DNA from 3 places in the Labrenzia sp. C1B70 genome. Region 3 is predicted to be linked to each of the others. Evidence: predicted binding sites of a transcription regulator. Region 3 holds the regulator's gene; each other region holds the start of a gene.

Region 1 (4,114 bases), on a different contig from region 3:
TACCGGCTTCGTGCGAAGCCTTGGCGGCTTCCAGCGTGGTTGGAAACTCGGCGATTTTCGTCTGCAGTGAAATCGCCTCTTCCACATGGGCGGTGGTGGCGTCGTCGTGGCTGGCGATGGCGATGCCGCGTGATTGGGCGATGGCCGAGAGATACTTGCGGTTTTCAGGAGCAAGACTGCTGGCGCGCGCCTGGCGCTTGCGGATGAAGTCGTCCATCTGGGCGTCGGTGAAGCCCTTCTTGCCCTGATAATAGATCTTGTAGGCATCCATCGACACGAACTGGCGCTGACCGGGGGTGTGGTCCATCAGCGAGATCAGGCGGATGCTGTCGTCGTCCTCGAACACCTTGAAGGCGCTGAGCACGTCGGGTGCAGATACCTCGCAGCGCAGGTGGATGAAATGGTCGGCACGCAGACGGTTTTCCCGCTGGCCGGTTTCAATGGCATCTGCAAGCGCGCGCATATCCGAATAACCAAGGTCCGCGTCTTCATCCATGCCGACGCGCAGCGCGTCGAACACGGTGGTGATGCCGGAACACGCGATCTGGGCGTCGTGAGCCTGCACGGCGGAAACCGGGCTCCAGCGCACCTTGGGACGTGGCGCATAGTGGGTTTCCAGGTGGTCGGTGTGCAGTTCGACCAGGCCTGGCAGCAGGTAGTCGCCTTCGCAATCATGCCCGTCGACCTCGGTCGGTGACCCGATGCCGGAAATCAGACCGGCATCATCGACCGTCAGGGAACCGTCGAACACTTCGCCTGCGAGAACCAGACTGGCATTCTTGAAGACTTTGGGATGCTTGCTCATGCAGATTCCTCTTGGGAAAGACGCTCGGCCTGGCTGAGCGCGTCGGCGGGAGCGACGCTGCCGGTCAGCTGAAAGACGGTATGGACCTGGAAAGGCGCGCCGCGTTCGGCTTCGGTGTAGAGCGCAACGTGGCGGCACAGCCGCTTCTTGCCGATGACATCCGCAAAGTGGTCCTGGGCGGCATTTGCCATCCGCTCCATATCGGTGTCGTCTTCCAGTTTGTTGGAAAGGGTCAGGTGGAAGCGGAATTCATCGAAGATATAGGGATAGCCCCACCTGACGAGATAGGTGTCATGCCTTTCCGACAGTCCGCTCTTGCGGCGGCGCTCAAGATCCGCCTCGGACAGTGGTGCGCGGAACGGCTCGAAGCGACGCACGCACAGGCCGGCGAAGGCGCGCAGAGCCGGCTCTTCTGCCTCAGGGGTCAGTGCCAGAAAACGGCCAAGCCTGTTCACGCCGAGCGCTTCTATCTCGTAAGGGGCGATTTCTGCCGCAAAGGCTGCGCAGGCGTCCAGCAGGTCTGCCTCGGTCTGATCGGCTGCGAGGGAAAACGGGGCTTTCAAAGTCCCGTGAAATCCATAGCGCCGGGGGTCGGTCGTCAACTCCTGGAAGCGTGCCGATGTCATGCCGGGCAACTCCGGTTGCGGAAGGGCCGTGCCGGAAAAGGGATCGCGCCCGAGCCAGGAATTTCCGAGCTGCATCAGGCGGTCGTCGGCATCGGCGGCGAAATAGAGGGCGTAGCGCATGAAGAAAATCGCGATTTTGAAATGTGGTTTGGCCGGATGTGGCAGGGCCACATCCTTCAACTTTCTGAGGGAGTGACCTAAAGGCGGGCGGTGACTTTTCTGTGACAGTTTCCGCCCGTCTTCAAGCCTTTCCTCATCTCGTGGTTCAGGCGGCTGCCTCCGCGCTGAAACCGGTCACGTCGATGATGCGGTCGGCGATCTGCTCCCGGACGTCCTGGTCGTGAAGAATGCCCACCATGGCAACGCCCTGGGTTTTCTTTTCTTCCACCAGACGGACGACCACGGCCCGGTTGGCAGCGTCGAGAGAGGCGGTTGGCTCGTCCAGCAGCAGGATCGGATAATGGGCAATGAACCCCCTGGCGATGTTCACGCGCTGCTGCTCGCCTCCGGAGAACGTGGCGGGCGGCAGGGTCCAGAGGCGCTCGGGCACATTCAGCCGCGACAGCAGGGAGCGGGCCTTGTCGACGCCCTCTGCCTCGCTGGTGCCCTGGGCGATAAGCGGCTCGGCGACGACGTCTTCGGCCGAAACACGCGGGATGGTGCGCAGGAACTGGCTGACATAGCCGATCGTGTCTTCACGCAGTCGCAGGACCTTGCGCGGCTCGGCCCCGGCAATGTTGACGATTTCATCGCCGACGGTCACCAGGATCTGACCCTCGTCACAGCGGTAGTTGCCGTAGATCATCTTGAGGATCGAACTCTTGCCGGCACCGGAGGGGCCGCCAAGGACGACACATTCGCCGGAATTCACTGAGAATTCGACCTTCTCGACCACGGGAATGACGGTTCCGCCCTGCAGGTGCATGGTGAAGGACTTGCCGACGTTGTTGAGATAGAGGCGTACGGGCATTTCGGTCCTCATACCTGGAGAATGGAAGAAACAAGCAGCTGGGTATAGGGCTCGCGCGGATCGTCGAGCACCTGGTCCGTCAGGCCGCTTTCGATGACGTTGCCGTGGCGCATCACCATGATCCGGTGCGACAGCAGCCGGGCGACCGCAAGGTCGTGGGTGACGATGACCACGGAAAGTCCGAGATCGGCCACCAGGCGGCGCAAGAGGTCGAGAAGACGTGCCTGCACGGAAACGTCCAGACCGCCTGTCGGCTCGTCCATGAAGACCAGCCTTGGTCTCGTGACGAGGTTGCGGGCGATCTGCAGGCGCTGGCGCATGCCGCCGGAGAACGAGCGCGGATCGTCATCGATCCGGTCGCTGTCGATTTCCACCCGTCCCAGCCAGTCGTCGGCGGTGGAGCGGATGTTGCCGTAGTGGCGCTCGCCAACTGCCATCAGCCTTTCGCCGACGTTGGCACCTGCGGAAACGTTCATGCGCAGGCCGTCCGCAGCATTCTGGTGCACGAATCCCCAGTCGGTGCGCATCAGCAGGCGGCGCTCGGCCTCGGTCAGCTGATAGAGGTTGCGCATGGTGCCGTCGCGCATGCGGTATTCGATGGCTCCCGCCGTCGGCGCGAGACGTGTCGACAGGCAGTTGAGCAACGTGGTCTTGCCGGAGCCGCTTTCGCCGACGATGGCAAGCACCTCACCGGGCCAGAGATCGAAGGAGACATCGGCGCAGCCGATGCGGTCGCCATAATAGCGGGTGACGTTATGAACCTGCAGCAGCGGGTCCGCGGAGGGAAAGGTGTTCATCGGGCGGTCTCCTCTGCCTGGGTGGCGCCGAACTGGTGTGCCGCCGGATCGGCCGCCATCGGGCCGAGATGGCCGTCCGAGCGCCGTTCCTCGCAATAGTCGCTGTCGGAGCAGACGAACATGCGCCCGCCCTTGTCATCCAGGATCACCTCGTCGAGATAGACATTCTCCGCGCCGCACAGGCCGCAGGGTTTGTCGAACTTCTGCACCTCGAAAGGATAGTCCTCGAAGTCGAGGCTCTTCACCTTGGTGTAGGGCGGAATGGCGTAGATGCGTTTCTCACGTCCGGCACCGTAAAGCTGAAGCGCCGCCATCTGGTCGATCTTCGGGTTGTCGAACTTCGGCGTCGGCGACGGATCCATCACGTAGCGGTCGTTGACCTTCACCGGATAGGCGTAGGTGGTGGCGATATGGCCGTTCTTGGCGATGTCCTCGTAAAGCTTCACATGCATGAGGCCGTAATCCTCGAGCGCATGCATCTTCCGAGTCTCGGTTTCGCGTGGCTCCAGGAAACGCAGGGGCTCGGGAATCGGCACCTGGAAGACAATGATCTGGTCTTCGCGCAGGGCCTTTTCCGGAATCCGGTGGCGGGTCTGGATGACGCTTGCCTCCGACGTCTCGTAGGTGGTGCGCACGCCGGCGGTCTTTTCAAAGAAACCGCGCAGGGAAACCGCATTGGTGGTGTCGTCGGAGCCCTGGTCGATCATCTTCAGGCAATCGTCCTTGCCCAGAATTGCCGCCGTGACCTGCACCCCGCCGGTGCCCCAGCCATAAGGCATCGGCATTTCACGCGAGGCGAAAGGCACCTGGTAACCCGGTATCGCGATGCCCTTCAGGATTGCCCGGCGGATCATGCGCTTGGTCTGCTCGTCCAGATAGGCGAAGTTGTATTCGCCCTGTTCGAAAATCTGAGCTG
Region 2 (4,114 bases), on a different contig from region 3:
AACCGCGGCAATGTTCAAGGTTTCCAGCATGGCCGGAACGAACTGCAGCATCAGCGAGAAAAAGGCCGGGCCGGCTTCAAAGGCTTCAACGACGATCTCGCCCGGATAGTCGAAGAACTTGGAAAGACCCTGAATAAATCCGCCGGAATTCATCGAATTGGATTTCGAATAACCGGAGACCAGAACCGCTACGACCAGCAGCAACCCTATCAACGAATAGAGCTGGCGGCGTTTGCGCATGGACAGGATTTCCTGCTCGAGTGCGGCAACAGCCATTGTTTGGGACCTTTACTTGATGCTCACTTCATCCGAAGCGGGGTGGCTTAGCTGGATCAACCCTTCGAAACCTGGCGATCCTGGCCCTGTGGAGCCACTTCTGGCGGAAAGTCGATTCCGCTGGCCGATACTTGAGAAAACGCGGGCCGGAGACCGGCCCGCGCGGAGATCGGAAATTCCGATTACTCGCTCTTTGCCTTGCGGGCAGCGACGATGGATTCGTAAGCCGCATGGGTGATCGGTTCGAAGCCGCGTGCTTCACCGGCCATCACGCCGTAACCACATTCCTTGTCTTCCTTGACGAGGTTGGCCATCAGCTCGGTCATCTTTGCCTTGATGTCGTCCGGCAGCTTCTTGGACAGGACAACCGGGCCTTCCGGGATCACCGGCGAACGCCAGATTTCCTTGATCTCGGTCATGTCGACCAGACCCGCATCGGTTGCCTTGCGCAGAGCGCCGGAATTGTAGCCGTCTTCCCATTCGCCAAGACCGTCAGCCCAGGTCACGCCGCCGGCAATGTCGCCGTTGAATACGGCAACGATGGTCTGCTCGTGACCACCGGTGAAGACGACGTCGGAGAAATACTCACCCGGCTTCATGGAGTAGCCGAGTTTCGGGATTTCGATGGACGGGATCAGGTAACCGGACGTGGAGTTCGGGTCACCAAAGCCGAAGGTCTTGCCCTTCATGTCTTCCAGGGAGTTGATCTCGCTGTCGACGCGGGCAAAACCGATGGAGTAGTAGCCGTAGCTGCCGTCGTTGTTGACCTTGACCAGAACCGGCTCAACGGCTTCCGGGTCGGTCAGGAAGACTTTTGCGTAGCCGGAAGCACCGAGCCAGGCCATGTCGAGGTTACCGCCGAGCAGGCCTTCGATAACGCCGTTGTAGTCTGCCGGAGCAAACAGCTTTGTCGGAACGCCGAGCAGTTCCTCGGTCTTTTCGCGCAGGCATTCGTTGGCACGCAGACGGTCGGAAGCATTTTCACCGCCGAGCAGGCCGATACGGAATTCCGTGATTTCCGCTGCACCGGCAACAGAAGCGTTCAGAGCGATCATGCTGACGGCAGCAAGCGCAGCAACTTTAGCAACGAGTTTCATTTGGGACACTCCCCGAGAGTTCTCAATTTTGATGACGTTAAGCGGGTGCGCAGCCGGATCAGACCGCTGCTGCCGCCGGGGTCATCGCACCGGCGGATTCTCTGGAACCGGGCTGGCCGGCATCGATGGCGGTGGATGTCGCCGCCTCGTTAAAGCTCTCATCGGCACCGTAGATTTCGCGTGCGACGGCTGTGGTCAGCGCTTCCGGCGCCCCGTCGAACACGAGGAAACCGTCGCGCATGCCAATCACCCGGTCGCAATAGGTCCGGGCAGTGTCGAGCGTGTGCAGGTTGCAGATGACGATTTTGTTGTCGCGCTCGTGAATCTCACGCAGCGCATCCATGACGATCTTGGCATTCATCGGATCGAGCGAGGCAATCGGCTCGTCCGCCAGGATCATGTGCGGGTCCTGCATAAGAGCGCGGGCAATCGCAACACGCTGCTGCTGACCACCGGACAGCTCCTCGGCCCGCTTGGTGGCTTCCTGGGCAATGCCCAGTCTGTCGAGCGCACCAAGCGCGGAATTGACGTCTTCCTGGCTGAAGATGTTGAAGAGGCTCTTCAAGGTGCCGTGACCGTTGAGGCGCCCCAACATGACGTTGGTGACAACATCCAGGCGCGGCACCAGGTTGAACTGCTGGAACACCATGGCGCAGTCGCGCTGCCAGCGGCGCATCATGCCGCCTTTCAGGCTGAGAATGTCCCGGCCATCGAACAGGATCTGTCCGGCGCTGGCGGGGGTCAGCCGGTTGATCATGCGCAGCAAGGTTGACTTGCCGGCACCGGAGCGACCGATGATCCCGACCATCTGCGGTTTTTCGATATTAAAACTTACTTTGTTGACCGCGGTCCGAGACCCGAAGGTCTTGGTGACTTCCTGAAATTGAATCACGCGCCAGCCCTGTCCGTTGTGTTCGTCGTGCTGCGCGACAAGAGCCACCGGACCATTACAGAAAAATGACATTCCTTTGTCGGGGAGCCCAAAATTTTATGACAAATCAATGACATCCCTGCCTGAAGCATCGGCAGAACAACCATCGCCGGCGGGAATTCCGCTGCGCTCTCAGCGCTTTCCGGGCCCCCTCGGCGTCACACATGCCTGGCTGAAATTCACTCGGAAATCAGTGCTCAAATACAAGGCTTCTACCCGCCAAATGCCGTTTTCACCGCTGTGGATGCATGCAAAAAAAGTAACGGAAGTCACGCCAGTGTCATCAAAGCGTCACGACCGGTGCCAGCAACACGGCTACAAACCGTTTCCGCACTCCTTCCAACGCTATATGGAGCATCCATGTCCGCCCCGACCCAGAAGCCTTCCCTCACCGAAGCCCCGAACATTCATCCGGAGGCCAGGGTGCTGAATTGTGATCTCGGCATCTGGACCGAGGTTGGCGCACGCACGGAAATGCGCGAAAGCAGCATGGGGGACTATTCCTATATCGTGCAGGAAGGCGATGTCGTCTGGTCGACCATCGGCAAGTTCTGTTCAATCGCCCGTCGCGTCCGCATCAATCCGGGAAACCACGCAACCTGGCGCGCCTCCCAGCACCACTTCACCTACCGTGCTGCTGCCTATGACCTTGGCGAAGACGACGCGGATTTCTTCCAGTGGCGCAAGGACGACTGGGTCACCATTGGCCATGATGTGTGGATCGGCCACAACGTCACCGTGCTTGCCGGCGTCTCGATCGGCACCGGAGCTATTGTTGCAGCCGGGGCAGTCGTCTCCAAGGATGTCGCCCCTTACACCGTTGTTGGCGGTGTGGCCGCCAGGGAAATCAAACGGCGTTTCACCGAACATCAGGAACAGGCGCTGATCGATATCTCCTGGTGGGACTGGTCCCATGAAGAACTGAAGCAACGGCTGCCCGATTTTCGCAAGTTGTCGATCGACGCGTTCATCGAGAAGTATCGCTGATCCCGCAGATGGCGCGGACACCTGCTCAGGTGAACCGTGCTTCTTTTCCCGCTGCACAAAATTCCCGGGACGCGTTACACTTGCACCATGCAAACAGAAACCGCCGTTCTTGAAAGCAGTCTTGGACCGTCGCTGCGGCGCTGGCGCGTACTGAACCGGGTCAAGCAGGAAGCTCTGGCGTATGAACTCGGCGTCTCGCAGACGAGGATATCGCGCTGGGAGAGTGGCAAGTTGCAGCCGGACGACAGCAACAGGGCGAAGATCACCCGTCTGCTGAGGGCACGTCCGGAGAGCGCCGCCGACAAGGCCCTGCTTGATCTTGTCTCCCGGTCCGCAGTTCCCGTGCATCTGGTCTGCGACCTCACACACAGGCTGCTGGCCATATCCGTACCGCGTGCCTGCGAATGGCGCGCACCGGTGAGCGAGTTTCTGAACCGGCCCCTATGGCGTTTTGCGTCCGAAGGCATCCGGGCAACGGAGCACAGACTGACCGACTATGGCTGGTTCGAGCCGGATGCTCCGGACATTGTCTACCGAACGGAACACGTTGATTTTCCGGAAATGACCATCCCGGAGAGCACCATCCGGATTTCGCGCCTGCCGCTGTCAGACGGACGGTTTGCGCGGCTGGTCCGTGAAGAACAGGATGCCGCATAAATTATGCGGTAACTCGTCTGGCGCGGTGGCCCGCAATAATCTGGCCACCATGACAAAGACGCTCCCTTCCCTCGATCTTCCTGAAATTTCCCACACCAGACTGAGAGGCCTGCTGGACTTCCTTCAGGCTGCAGAGCAGCTGAAAGACACGCTTCGCTCGGGAACG
Region 3 (4,114 bases):
GGTGCTGTTCCTGTCGCTGCCGATCGGCGTGGCCGCTTCCATCTACCTGGAAGAGTTCGCTCCGCAGAACAAGTTCACCGATCTGATCGAGGTGAATATCTCCAACCTGGCCGCCGTTCCCTCCATCGTGTTCGGTATTCTCGGTCTGGCGGTGTTCATCCAGTTCATGCATCTGCCGCAATCCGCACCACTGGTCGGTGGTCTGGTGCTGACGTTGATGACACTTCCGACGATCATCATCTCCACCCGCGCCTCCTTGAAGGCCGTTCCGCCGAGCATCCGCGATGCGGCCCTTGGCATTGGCGCCTCCAAGATGCAGTCGATCTTCCACCATGTCCTGCCGCTGGCAATGCCTGGCATTCTGACCGGCACGATTATCGGTCTGGCACAGGCGCTTGGGGAAACCGCTCCGCTGCTGCTGATCGGGATGGTCGGTTTCATCGCCTCCAATTTCCCGGACGGTGTGGCTGCCGGTTTCTTCTCTCCGAACTCGGCCATGCCGGCCCAGATCTACGAGTGGGCGAAACGCGCCGACCCGGCTTTCTATGAACGCGCTTGGGGCGGGATCATCGTGCTGCTGGTCTTCCTCATGACCATGAACATTATCGCTATCATCCTGCGCCGCAGGTTTGAACGCCGCTGGTAAGGATTGCTCCGATGAACGAGATGCCGAATTTTGAACAGGCGAAAACCATGACCGACAGCAAAATTTCCGCGAACAAGGTGCAGGTCTATTATGGCGATACCCACGCCATCAAGGACGTGGACATCGAGATTCAGCCGCGGTCCGTGACTGCCTTCATCGGTCCGTCCGGGTGTGGCAAGTCGACGTTCCTGCGGACGATCAACCGCATGAACGACACCATCGACATCTGCCGTGTGGAAGGGTCGATCAAGATCGACGGTGAGGACATCTACGATCCCAAGGTCGATCCCGTACAGCTGCGCGCCAAGGTCGGCATGGTTTTCCAGAAGCCGAACCCGTTTCCCAAGTCGATCTACGACAACATTGCGTACGGTCCGCGAATCCATGGTCTGGCCCGCAACAAGTCCGAGCTTGATGAAATCGTTGCCTCCAGCCTGCAGAAGGCCGGGCTTTGGGAAGAAGTCAAGAACCGTCTGGACGAGCCGGGCACCGGCATGTCGGGCGGTCAGCAGCAGCGTCTGTGCATTGCCCGTGCCATTGCCGTCAGCCCGGAAGTGATCCTGATGGACGAACCGTGCTCGGCGCTTGACCCCATCGCGACCGCGAAGGTGGAAGAGCTGATCGACGAACTGCGGGAAAACTTCACCATCGTGATCGTGACCCACTCGATGCAGCAGGCTGCCCGTGTGTCTCAGCGTACCGCGTTCTTCCACCTGGGTGTTCTGGTGGAGGAAGGTCTGACGGAGGACATCTTTACCAATCCGAAGGACAAGCGTACGCAGGACTATATTACGGGCCGCTTCGGCTAAGCATTTTTTAGGTTTCTGAAGGGGACACAGGATGTCTGAACATACAGTCTCGGCTTACGATGACGAACTGACGGCCATGGCCGGCAAGGTTGCCGAAATGGGTGGTATTGCCGAAAAGGCTTTCGCCGATGCGGTGTCCGCGCTGGTGTCGCAGGATCTGGAGCTTGCCAAGGCGACGATCAAGGGCGATGTCCGTCTGGACAGCCTTTACAACGAACTTGAAGTGAAGCTGATCGAGCTGATCGTCCGCCGCCAGCCGATGGGGCAGGACCTGCGTGAAATCACCGCCGCAACGCGCATTGCCAATGACCTGGAGCGTGTTGGCGATCTTGCCAAGAACGTTGCCAAGCGCGTCATCGCCATCGACAGCGACTTGCAATCCAAGAAGCTCGCGATCGGTGTGGAGCACATGACGGAACTCGCTCTTTCGCAGCTCAAGCAGGTGTTGGATGCCTACGCCCGCAAGGATGCGGAAGCCGCCCGCCGGGTTCAGGAAGCCGACGCCGAGGTCGACGCGATCTACACGTCGATCTTTCGCGAACTCCTGACCTACATGATGGAAGACCCGCGGGTCATTACACAGTGCGTCCATCTCTTGTTCTGCGCAAAGAACATCGAGCGCATCGGCGATCACGCGACGAACATCGCCGAGAACGTCTACTACATGGTCACTGGCGAGCGTTTGCCGGAAGACCGGGCAAAGGTCGACGAAACAGGCGCGGTCTGACCCGCCGGTAATCGTCGGATTTGCAGAAGATCTTAACGGCCGGCGCTTCGGCGCCGGTTGCGGTAATTGGAGCGAGATGTATGCCGAAGGTGCTCATCGTTGAAGACGAAGAACCGCTCAGCCTTCTATTGAGATACAATTTGGAAGCGGAAGGGTACTCGGTCGAGTCCTGTGTCCGGGGTGACGAGGCGGAAATCCGCCTGCGGGAAAGCCTGCCGGATCTGTTGCTGCTCGACTGGATGCTGCCGGGCCTGTCCGGAATTGAACTGTGCCGCCGCCTGCGGGCGCGCGAGGATACCGAGCGCCTGCCGGTCATCATGCTGACGGCACGCGGTGAGGAAGCAGAGCGCATCCGCGGCCTGTCGACCGGTGCCGACGACTACGTGGTCAAGCCCTTCTCGGTACCGGAATTGATGGCCCGCGTGCGCGCCATCCTGCGCCGGGCAAGCCCGGAAGTGGTGTCCAGCATGTTGCGGTCCGGCGACATCGAACTGGATCGCGAAACGCACCGTGTTCGTCGCAACACCAAGGAAATACACTTGGGGCCGACGGAATTCCGCCTGCTGGAATTCCTGATGACATCGCCTGGCCGTGTCTTCTCCCGCGAACAACTGCTGGATGGGGTCTGGGGTCACGATGTCTACGTGGATGAACGCACTGTCGATGTTCACGTCGGTCGCTTGCGCAAGGCTCTGAACAAGGGCAAGGCAAAGGATCCTATCCGTACCGTCCGTGGTGCCGGATATGCCTTCAATGACCAGTTCACCTCTGCCACTGCCTGAGGGCAACTTGCAGAATGGAATTAAGGAGCCCGCTTTCAAGCGGGCTTTTTGTTTCTCAGCGGTTATGTGCCTTTCGCGGAGCAAGGTTCTCTTCTGCGACCACCCCATCAGTTGTGTCGGTGTCGGGGCTGATCCTGCGGTCCCTGTCGTGGCGGAGCGGTCAAACAAGGTTTGTTTTGATGGAACGGAAACGGCATGGAGCGGTGCCGAGAACAAGCCATGGGAGGTCACTGTTCGGGGTCGGGCATCTGGTCAAAGGAAGGCCCAAACAAAAAAAGCCCGCCAAATCGGCGGGCTTTGTCATGAATTGGTTAGGTGCGAGGCTATCAGCCTGCCTGAGCCATCGTCTTGCGATCGCGGCGGCGGTCGGCGACCGGCTGATACGCGATCTTGCAGTGATGAGCGCAGTAGGGGACGCCGGCATCGGACTGGCGGCCGCAGAAGTAGAAGTCGTCGGTCGCCGGGTCGCCAATCGGCCATTTGCAGGTCCGCTCGGTCAGCGTCAGGATGGTAGCCCGCTGCGAGATCGGAACAAGTTCTGCAATCGGCTCTACGCGTGGCTTGGCAGCCACCACTGGAGCCGGCGAGATGTCTGCTTTCAGGGCCGTTGCGCCGATCGACTGCGGATGTGACGTCGTCGGTTTCTTCGGCGCTGCACCGGTTGCAGGAGCTGCGGTGCGCGGCCGGCGTGGCTTAGCGCTTGAAGAGGTGGACTTGGCGCGGCCGGACAGGCCAAGGCGGTGCACCTTGCCGATCACGGCGTTACGGGTAACACCACCCAGTTCGCCTGCGATCTGGCTTGCGCTCAAGCCGTCGCCCCAAAGCTTTTTGAGAAGCTCAACTCGTTCGTTTGTCCAACTCATTGCCGCACCCTTTAGTTTGACCGTCCTGCGGCCATTAACCCCGTGTTAAGCATGCGCAAGCACGCTTAATGCTGGCAGATCTAGTGCCTCTTGGTGATTTGCCTCACGAGATCTCGTGTCTGATTGCTGAGAGGTTACAATAACGTTAATTTGTCAGGCAACCACTCGACCCAAACCAGTTGGGGATGAAACGACTTTTCCCCAATTATGGCGAGGTCATTGAGAATTTTATGAAATCCGCCCTCCGCGGCACATGAAATGTCTTGTGCGCCATTTCCATTGACAGT

Evidence for each region. The regulator PhoB, encoded in region 3, activates phosphate uptake and scavenging genes when phosphate is short. The targets are predictions, from matches to a motif close to TGTCATNNANCTGTCAT.
Region 1: the regulator PhoB is predicted to act here: its motif matches at 1,642-1,658, upstream of Q666_RS40015 (DUF1045 domain-containing protein).
Region 2: the regulator PhoB is predicted to act here: its motif matches at 2,364-2,380, upstream of phnC (phosphonate ABC transporter ATP-binding protein).

What each region holds. Positions count from the first base shown of each region.
Region 1 covers NZ_AXCE01000004.1:374,553-378,666, forward strand. The annotation lists gene Q666_RS40010 (alpha-D-ribose 1-methylphosphonate 5-triphosphate diphosphatase) at 1-805, opposite strand, end outside; gene Q666_RS40015 (DUF1045 domain-containing protein) at 802-1,551, opposite strand; gene phnL (phosphonate C-P lyase system protein PhnL) at 1,697-2,401, opposite strand; gene phnK (phosphonate C-P lyase system protein PhnK) at 2,410-3,198, opposite strand; gene Q666_RS40030 (alpha-D-ribose 1-methylphosphonate 5-phosphate C-P-lyase PhnJ) at 3,195-4,114, opposite strand, start outside.
Region 2 covers NZ_AXCE01000024.1:14,390-18,503, forward strand. The annotation lists gene phnE (phosphonate ABC transporter, permease protein PhnE) at 1-276, opposite strand, end outside; gene phnD (phosphonate ABC transporter substrate-binding protein) at 459-1,373, opposite strand; gene phnC (phosphonate ABC transporter ATP-binding protein) at 1,432-2,265, opposite strand; gene Q666_RS53760 (DapH/DapD/GlmU-related protein) at 2,665-3,291, shown strand; gene Q666_RS53765 (helix-turn-helix transcriptional regulator) at 3,379-3,948, shown strand; gene Q666_RS53770 (HD domain-containing protein) at 3,998-4,114, shown strand, end outside.
Region 3 covers NZ_AXCE01000062.1:494,208-498,321, forward strand. The annotation lists gene pstA (phosphate ABC transporter permease PstA) at 1-646, shown strand, start outside; gene pstB (phosphate ABC transporter ATP-binding protein PstB) at 694-1,455, shown strand; gene phoU (phosphate signaling complex protein PhoU) at 1,487-2,182, shown strand; gene phoB (phosphate regulon transcriptional regulator PhoB) at 2,263-2,964, shown strand; gene Q666_RS63170 (GcrA family cell cycle regulator) at 3,291-3,827, opposite strand.